2 regions of the Sporosarcina sp. SAFN-015 genome follow, and region 1 is predicted to be linked to the other one. Evidence: riboswitches for the same ligand, from Rfam matches in the RefSeq annotation. Region 1 holds a riboswitch; the other holds the start of a gene.
What was found. A riboswitch is a leader RNA that binds a small molecule or an ion and turns the genes downstream of it on or off. The one in region 1 is predicted to bind lysine.
Positions count from the first base shown of each region.

Region 2: another riboswitch for lysine. It lies ahead of dapA (4-hydroxy-tetrahydrodipicolinate synthase); the one in region 1 lies ahead of ACR65H_RS10385 (Na+/H+ antiporter NhaC family protein).

Region 1 covers NZ_JBPFDR010000005.1:41,447-45,883, forward strand. The annotation lists gene ACR65H_RS10380 (sodium-dependent transporter) at 1-568, opposite strand, end outside; gene ACR65H_RS10385 (Na+/H+ antiporter NhaC family protein) at 839-2,416, opposite strand; lysine riboswitch at 2,593-2,768, opposite strand; gene yunB (sporulation protein YunB) at 2,822-3,637, opposite strand; gene ACR65H_RS10395 (bifunctional metallophosphatase/5'-nucleotidase) at 3,679-4,437, opposite strand, start outside.
Region 2 covers NZ_JBPFDR010000002.1:209,911-214,347, forward strand. The annotation lists gene ACR65H_RS04030 (glucose 1-dehydrogenase) at 1-447, shown strand, start outside; gene ACR65H_RS04035 (MFS transporter) at 654-1,802, shown strand; gene dapA (4-hydroxy-tetrahydrodipicolinate synthase) at 1,878-2,762, opposite strand; lysine riboswitch at 2,892-3,070, opposite strand; gene ACR65H_RS04045 (toast rack family protein) at 3,231-3,953, opposite strand; gene ACR65H_RS04050 (hypothetical protein) at 4,287-4,437, opposite strand, start outside.

The sequences.
Region 1 (4,437 bases):
GAAGAAACACAACGACGAGTGTAGGAATGAAAATCCGATTCGCCATTTCAATTCCCCGTTTGACTCCTGCTAATAAAATAGTGATAGCGATTGCCCAAACTAAGATGAGCGGGATTAGCACTCCTGGAACGAGTCCACCGACTTCCCCTGGATTATCCGCCAAGTTCAGAACATTGCCGAATAGGAATCCTCCTGTATCATCCCCCCAAGCCATATTGAAGGAATAGATCGTGTACTTCATCGCCCAAGCTATAATAACTGCATAGTACGTTGAAATGACAAACGAAACGAATATCCCCCACCATCCGATCCACTCTGCCTTTTTCCCTTTCATCCTGAAGAATGATAAAGGCGCTGAACCACGATACTTATGACCTATCGTGAATTCCATAATCAAAATCGGAATACCGGCGGTCAATAGTGCAAATAAGTACGGTATAAAAAATGCCCCTCCGCCGTTTTCGTACGCGACGTATGGAAAACGCCAGATATTTCCCAAACCGACAGCCGATCCAACAGCCGCTAGAATAAAGCCGGCGCGTGTCCCCCATTGCGAACGCTGTTCCATTACAATTCCCCTTTCCTATTGTTCTATAATATTATTTTTTCAGATTATTATATAATCTTAAAGTTAGTATATCTATCTTAACTACTATTGTCAAAATGTTTTTTATAGGTAGAATATGTATTTTGATATATGACTTTTTTCTTCGACACAAGATTCTGAAAACGCTCTTGTAGTGAAAATTTATGATTGAAAGGCAAGGTTTATACTTCGATTCAATAAAAAACCGCCACATCCACTATTTATTTAGTGGTTGTGGCGGTTCGCAATGTATTAGACAGAAGTTGCTTTCACTTCAGCTTTATTCCGTCTCGAAATCCATATGGTGAACAAACTAGCGATTAAAATGATAACCGCGACAAGACCAATCCAAACCGATCCTGTAACGCCTAGAATTAAGTAGCCGATCACGGCAATGCCGGCTGAAATTAAAGCGTACGGAAGCTGTGTCGACACGTGATCCATATGGTTGGACCCAGCACCGGTTGATGAAAGAATGGTCGTATCTGAAATCGGTGAACAATGATCCCCGAACACAGCCCCAGCCAATACGGCGGACAATGCAGGTAGAAGCAATTCCGGTTCTGCATTGATCATAATCGTACCGGCAATCGGAAGAAGGATACCGAAAGACCCCCAAGAAGTTCCTGTTGAAAACGCCATTAGGCCAGCAAGAACAAACATAATGACCGGCAAAAAGTGAACGGGCACATTAGACTGTTCCACGACACTTGATAAGAATGGACCTGTTTCCAATACGTCGATCAAGTCTGTTAATCCCCATGCGAAAATCAGGATGAGAATCGCAGGCATCATTGCTTTAACTCCACTAATGAACGCTTTTCCAATAAGGCTATAGGTAGCGGTCTCGTTTTTACCCATTTGGGAAATGTACAGGATTGATGCCAAAACTGTGCCCGCAAGGCCTCCTACTACTAATGACAAGGGAACATCTGTATTTTCAAAAATCGTCCAAATACTCGATGATCCACCGATACGATAACCTGTCCAAACCATCATGCTTAATGTAACGACGACAAGTGTAATAATCGGTGCAATCAAATCAATGACACGTCCATAAGAATGAACTGGAAAATCTTCTTTTAATTGTCCCGGAATCTCTTTTTCTGGATCAAAAAGCTCCCCTTTCTCTTGAGCACGCATCTCATGTTTTCTCATGTCAAAATAATCGATATTTGTCCAAGCAAAGAAAAATACCATTGCCAATGTGGCAATAACGTAAAAATTCATCGGTGCCATCATGAGAAACGCAGATAGTGGAGAATAGCTAATTGCGGCAGATGTACCAAAAATAAGTGCCAATTGGCCGATGAGAAATGCACCCCAGCTCGAAATCGGCGAAATTACACAAATTGGAGCGGATGTAGAATCGATAAAATAGGCCAATTTCGCCCGTGAAATGCGATGTCGGTCTGTAATCGGCCTTGCAATTTGTCCTACTGCCAAAGAATTGAAATAATCATCCACAAAAATTAGAATACCAATGAAAACTGTGAGCAGCTTAGCCCCTCTTCTTGTCTTTATTCGCTTGATTGCCCATTCAGCAAAAGCCCTGCTGCCGCCGGACAAACTGACAAACGCCGTTATAACTCCTAGAAGCAAGATGAAAACCATTATAAAAATATTATACGTATTCAATTCCCCTTCAGACCAGAAGGACACGGTCATCGCAGTCCAAAGATTTTGCAATGTATCGAACGGGGAAAAACTAGCAACTAATAATGCTGCTGTTACAATTCCCGCTCCAAGGGATAAGAGTACCCTTTTTGTCGTCAATACCATAACAATTGCCACGATTGGCGGCAAAATTGAAACCCAAGTGCCTATCATTTAAACATTCCTCCAATAATTGATTTATTGAAGAACAGACCAAATGTGGATGGCGGCTAGTATGCCACCACGAGCTAAACGTAAAAAACCGACACCCTTTACACTAGAATGTGTAATAGGTGTCGGCGTATTCTACGGTTCGTTTGTAAGATAATCTAAGATGTTTTATCTAACGTACGATCTGTAGCTCATCATGCATTAAGCACATGACAGTGCCATTCCTGTTCGAAATGACCCCAGCATGGATGGTCGGCCTTCCATTCCAAGCTTCGGCAAAACTTCCTTTCATGGGCGGTCTTTGATGCCAATCTCGCGTCCACTACTAATAAGCCTTGCAGCCTCTACCTAATCGGTGTTCCTCTATAGGCTACTAGCATAACAGGTACTCATTGTTATTTCAAGCGCTTATTCCCCACCGCCTACGATTGGAAATGGAACTTCTATTTGAGGAGGATTGTCGCCGCTCCGATTGTAAATTTGAGGAATCGGGCTTTGAATCAATCCGATTGCTACAGGTATTTTCTGCTCCACAACACTTCTACGCGTTGCCAAAGGGACGATGATTTGGACATTCACCGTCACTAAAATATTCACTTCCACCATTGCGTTGTTAATGCCAAACTCTGTAATACCCGTCTCGACAGTCGTCTGCGCTTCCCCGATAACATGAAATCGAATTGGGATTTTCGGACCAAAATTTCCGATCATCGGGATACCTGTTGCTTGCCCCATCGGAACGAAGAAGACGACACCACCGTCAGCCTCCATCGCATCAGGATCATATTCGATGTTTTCACTAAGAGGCAGCATTTCTAGATTTCCGCTCTCGGCCATTTTGAGATAAGCCTCCACAAGGCTATGTATCTCTGCCCTCGATTTGTTAATGATTTCAGCATTCAATGTATTGGTCACCATTCCAGGTGAATCATTCGGTACATTTTCGATGATTTCATTCACATCGTAAATGTCCGTAGATCGTGATTTAATCGCCTGTGTAATAACATGCGCCGCAATCCTCTCCGTTTCAACTTCCGCATATTGCAGATAAATCGGAGTGAGTTTTGAGTTTACAAAATATAGAAATAGAGCGATTGTTACGAGGAATGCTGGAAAGATGAGTGGCAACAAACGGCGCTTTCGACGAGGTTTGCCATTAGGACTGGAACGACGATATCTGTTCCTTTTTCTATAATTTCGGGACGGTTGCCCATAAAATCTCAAAACGACCCCTCCTGCCTAATATTATGCAGGAAAGGGGCCGTTCATTCTTGTGTAAAGTTGGCTTGATTTGTCTCGGATCTGTTTCGGCTATCCTTTTTCATTCCATACCAAATGAAGACATCCCGGATCAATTCAGGCATATGATATTCTTTAACCGCATCTTTCAATCCAGGGAAGAAGAAGCCGAATGTAAACATATCGAGTGTTGCAAGTGTGTAGGTTTGGCCGACGACCACTTTTCGATTGCCGGCATACAGTTCTCCATCACTTTTCCTGAATAACCTTTCAAAAATCATTTTGCCCATGAACGTACCGCGGAATCCGAGCCCTTTAATTTCCGTCTCTGGCCATGATTCATTGCCTGCTAGTTTGTAAACTTCCAGCAGCTCTGCACCGTCCAACGTTATTGTACAAGGATTGATCGGATGCGGCAGCAAAGAGTGTACCATCCTTTTTGTCACCCATCCCTGTTCAAGGCTCCCTAGGAAAATACCTGCATTGAACATGGCACATTCCGCACCCGTATAATCGATTAATGCTCTTCCGAAAAATGATGACATCGGACTATCTACAAAAAGCTGTTGTTTTAGCGGGCTTGCATTGAAGAACACTTTTTCATCCAACGCTTCATTCCCAGCTTGGATAAATTCATTCGCTTCCTGTATATCTTCTTCGTGACTTTCCAACTCATTCATATGGATAACTTCCGCTTTTTTCCCGATAACCTTCCTTGTATCCATATCTAATTGGATGGCAATATGTCCTACGTATTCGCCAAATTTACCTGTAGCGGCTAGCAA
Region 2 (4,437 bases), on a different contig from region 1:
ACTGCAGACTGGGATCGTTGCATCCAAGTTACGCAAACGAGCTTGTACTTATCGTTGAAGCATCAAATCCCTGCGATGTTGAAATCGGGTGGCGGAGCGATTGTCAACACGGCATCGACGTCCGGCTTGCTCGGATCGGAAAACTTGGCTACTTATAGTGCGGCGAAATGGGCGGTTAATGGGCTGACAAAATCGGTGGCACTGGAATACGCTAAAAAGGGCATCCGCGTCAATTCGATCTGTCCTGGCATGACGTTGACATCAGCTGTAGAAGCATGGGCAAAAGAAGTGCCGGAGCAGGCGAAATATGTAGAGAACGATATTCCGCTTGGACGTATGGGGCGTCCTGAAGAACAGGCCCAAGCTGCGGTTTGGCTCTGTTCGGATAAAGCTTCCTATATTACCGGGGTGAATCTAGCTGTTGACGGGGGACAAACTGCGAAATAGGAAGTCGAAAAATAATCCATCCTTGAGTTGTACAAGCTCATGTAGGATGGATTATTTTATTTATACAGGGTTTTCACATCTTCATTCTATGATGAGAATCCATTTTTAATCTTTCTGAGCAAAAGTTGAGAAAAAATGTGTTAAGATATTCAAATAGTTTTTCGCAATCAACTAGGGACTTTTATCAATCAAAGAGGCGAGCACCTATGATATTAAGAAATGTATTACTTATCGTTCTTGGCTTTCAAATCGTCATTAACGCAACCCGTCCAATCATTACATTATCCGCATACGACATGGGTGCTTCCATGTTGGAAATTGGGATATTGACAGCGTCCTTTGCCGCGTTGCCGCTGTTAATCGCTGTTAAGGCCGGGAAATTAACGGATGCAATTGGAGATCGCCTTCCGGTCATTCTTGGTTTGCTAGGGATGGCGATCGGGATGTTGGTTCCTTACTTATTCGAATCGATTTGGGCATTATACGTCAGTCAAGTTTTTGTAGGTTCCTCTAGTATATTTATTGCTATCTCTTTACAAAATGTGCTTGGCAATCATGCGACAAAGGAAACACGGGATTATTATTTTAGTATGTTTGCATTAGCTGTTGCCGCAGGGGCATTCGTTGGTCCCGTAATGGGTGGTTATTTATCTGAGCATTTTTCTCATTCTGCCGGTTTTCTCGTATCTATGATTATTTGCATTCTTTTAATCGCTTTTGCTTTTTTTATACCAGTCGTACTGAAGGAGCAGCCCGCAGAAAAAGTAAGTCTTCGTTCTTCGTTGCAGCTAGTGAAAGAACCTCTCATTCAAAAAGCGTTATTTTCAAGTGCGCTTGTGCTGTATTCAAAGGACATTTTCGTTGCTTACTTTCCGCTGTACGGAAAGGAAATAGGACTCTCAACCTCTACAATTGGTTGGATCCTTGCCATTCAAGGATTGGCGACGATGATTGTCAGGTTTGTTTTGCCTAAATTACTGCAGCTGTTTGGTCGCGAAGTTGTTTTATTCAGTTCTATTTTGCTTGCAGGTTCTTCTTTTCTCGTTTTCACTTCATCTAGTAACATCATTCTTTTTTGTGTTTTTAGCTGTCTGATGGGGTTTGGATTAGGGTGTGGTCAGCCGATTTCTATGACGACAACCTACAATGCTTCGCCAAAATCGCGTACGGGTGAAGTTCTTGGTATTCGATTAATGACCAATCGGCTTTCTCAATTCATTGCACCGGTCTTTTTCGGGGCGGTGGGCGGCTGGGTAGGTGTAGTATCTGTCTTTTATGTTAGCGGAGCTTTCCTAATCGGCGGTGCGTTTGTGATGAAGCCTAGAAAAAATAAAGGTGAATCAGAAACGGAATAGGTATAGTTTGGTGATACATTATTAAAAAAACAATCCATCCCCGAGGATAAATGCTCGAAGGATGGATTGTGTTAATTAGATGGTTACTTCTTCATTGTTAGACAGTGCACGTTCTAGCGAATATAGTTGTTCTTCATTCAACGGAATCATCGGCAAGCGAACGCCGCCGACTTGGATTCCTTTAAGATTCAACGCTGCTTTTACAGGTGAAGGATTCGGGGCTGCAAAGAGTGCTTTCATCCTCGGCAATAGTTTGCGGTGATTGTTGGCAGCCTCTACTATATTGCCGATTTTGAAATTGCGGATCATCGTTTGCATTTCATTCCCCAACACATGAGCAGATACAGAAACGACGCCTGTTCCGCCAATTGATAGCACTGGAAGCGTTAGCGCATCGTCGCCGCTATACAATGAGAAACCTTCACGTGTACGTTCAATAATTTCAGCCATCGCGTCTAAATCACCGCTCGCCTCTTTCACGGCAACAATATTTGGAATTTCCGACAGGCGGATCGTCGTTTCGACTGACATGTTGACAGCGCTGCGCCCTGGAATATTGTACAGCATGACCGGTAAAGAAGTGGCCGCCGCAATCGTTTTGAAGTGTTGATATAACCCTTCCTGGCAAGGCTTGTTGTAGTACGGAGTGACAAGCATGATGCCATCGACGCCTGCATCTTCTGCATGCATTGTCAGTTCGATTGATTCTCTCGTGTTATTCGAGCCAGTTCCGGCAATGACCGGGACTCTTCCGTTCACCACGTCCACTGTAAATCTGAACAACTTCACTTTTTCTTCGTTCGATAATGTAGGGGATTCACCTGTCGTCCCTGCTACTACCAAGCCGTCTGATCCATTTGCGATTAAGTGATTGATCAAGCTCCTCGTTGCTTGGAAATCAATCTCACCATGTGCATCAAAAGGAGTTACCATTGCTGTTACAATTTGTCCGAAATTCATTGTTTCTCCACATCCTGTCTTTTATTTTGGTAAATAAAATAGAGGGAGAAGGGCAATTGAAAAAAAGAACACAAAAAGCAACAACGAGGGCTCGTTGTTGCTTGAAATAATGAAATAAATTATTTCTGTGCATAAGATAGCCCTCCATATAGTTTCCTATATGACAATCCTGGACTTATTCAACCCAGAACCAGCTTCGAGATAAATGAGAGTCTCTCCACTTCGGCAAATTCCCCTTTCCACAATCTTCATAGGATCTCATTGTCCTCTGATTGTGTACTGATGGTCTTTGCGCCTCTATCCTTACTTCAAAACTTGCGAAATAAGATATTATTAAATTAACTATCACTTTACAACGAATCATGCGAAATTGCAAGTGAAACGTGAAAATAATGTGAATTTATGATTTGCCAAGTATATTATTAAGGCCTTTTTACTATATTTCGAGGTGTTAGTAGTAGACTCAACTCATTCGGCCGTCTTAATTTTTACATCGCCAACGCCGATGTCGAGGGAAATGTCTATGATCGTGTCTGCTCCTGAATAGGCGTCATTGACATATACGCCATCGTTTTGTTTCGTGAAGTCTTTCAAATCAACCCTTCCAATCCCTTTTGAAACATTTACTCTAACGCCGGTCTGTTTCGGAAGGATAATCGTTACGTCGCCAACTCCTAAGTCAAAATCAGCACGGAAGCCTTTATTCCATTCGCCGCTCAGATCGATGGTGGAATCACTAACACCGCTGTCAATGGAAAGGCTATTTAGCTGGAGTCCTTCAAGGTTCAAGGTCGATTTTGAAACACCCATGTCAACGTTCAAATCGATAGGAATTTCATTTGTCAATTGGAGATCCCATTCGTTATCGACGTTGCGTTTATTGAAGCCGAATATTGTTCCTGAGCCTTGCTTAATTTTGACGAAGCCGACGTCCTTCCGAGTCTTATATGTTACTTTCGGCTCCAGTCGTTTGTGATTATAGGAAAACTCCCCGCTGACCCATTCAGGGGCACCACCTTGGATGTACAAGTTGCCAACTCCGAAGTCAATATCCACATTCAATGCGTCGGCATTGTCTTTTTCAATTGAAATATCATTTCCACTAGCTTTTGCAAACCACTTGTTATACCCATACGTGCCGAAGACGACTAAAATAACCGCCAGCAGTGTGGCCCATAGAAATTTGTTCATATCCATTCTCCTTCTGTCCCATTTTATTCTATTCTACCTTATTCAATTGAATAACTTACCAGTCGTATGTTTGATTTTCACCTACGTCTCAAGGCTGAGGGGAATTGCATTGCTCTGTTTCTAACATGTTTTGTCCCGTTCGTTAATATATTGGTAAAAAGAGTGACGGAAGGATGAGGGAATGAGGCGGGTGTTTCTATATTCAGCAACTGTGTTTGTCGGTATTGCACTGGGCATCATCATTACAATTTTAATGGAGTCCTAATCATTCATGAAAAAACAGAGCCTACAGCGGCTGCCTTAGGTTCTGTCTTACATATACATAAATCCTATTTACATATTTTTTGATTCCAAGTCAAAGATTCGTGATTTAATGCTCATGAGTTCCTTTGAGACAGCTTGTCCTTCGGAAATGCGCTGGCTAGTTTGGTGCTCAAATTGACCGCCAATTTCTTCTAAAAGATGATCGACTCGATCAAACCGG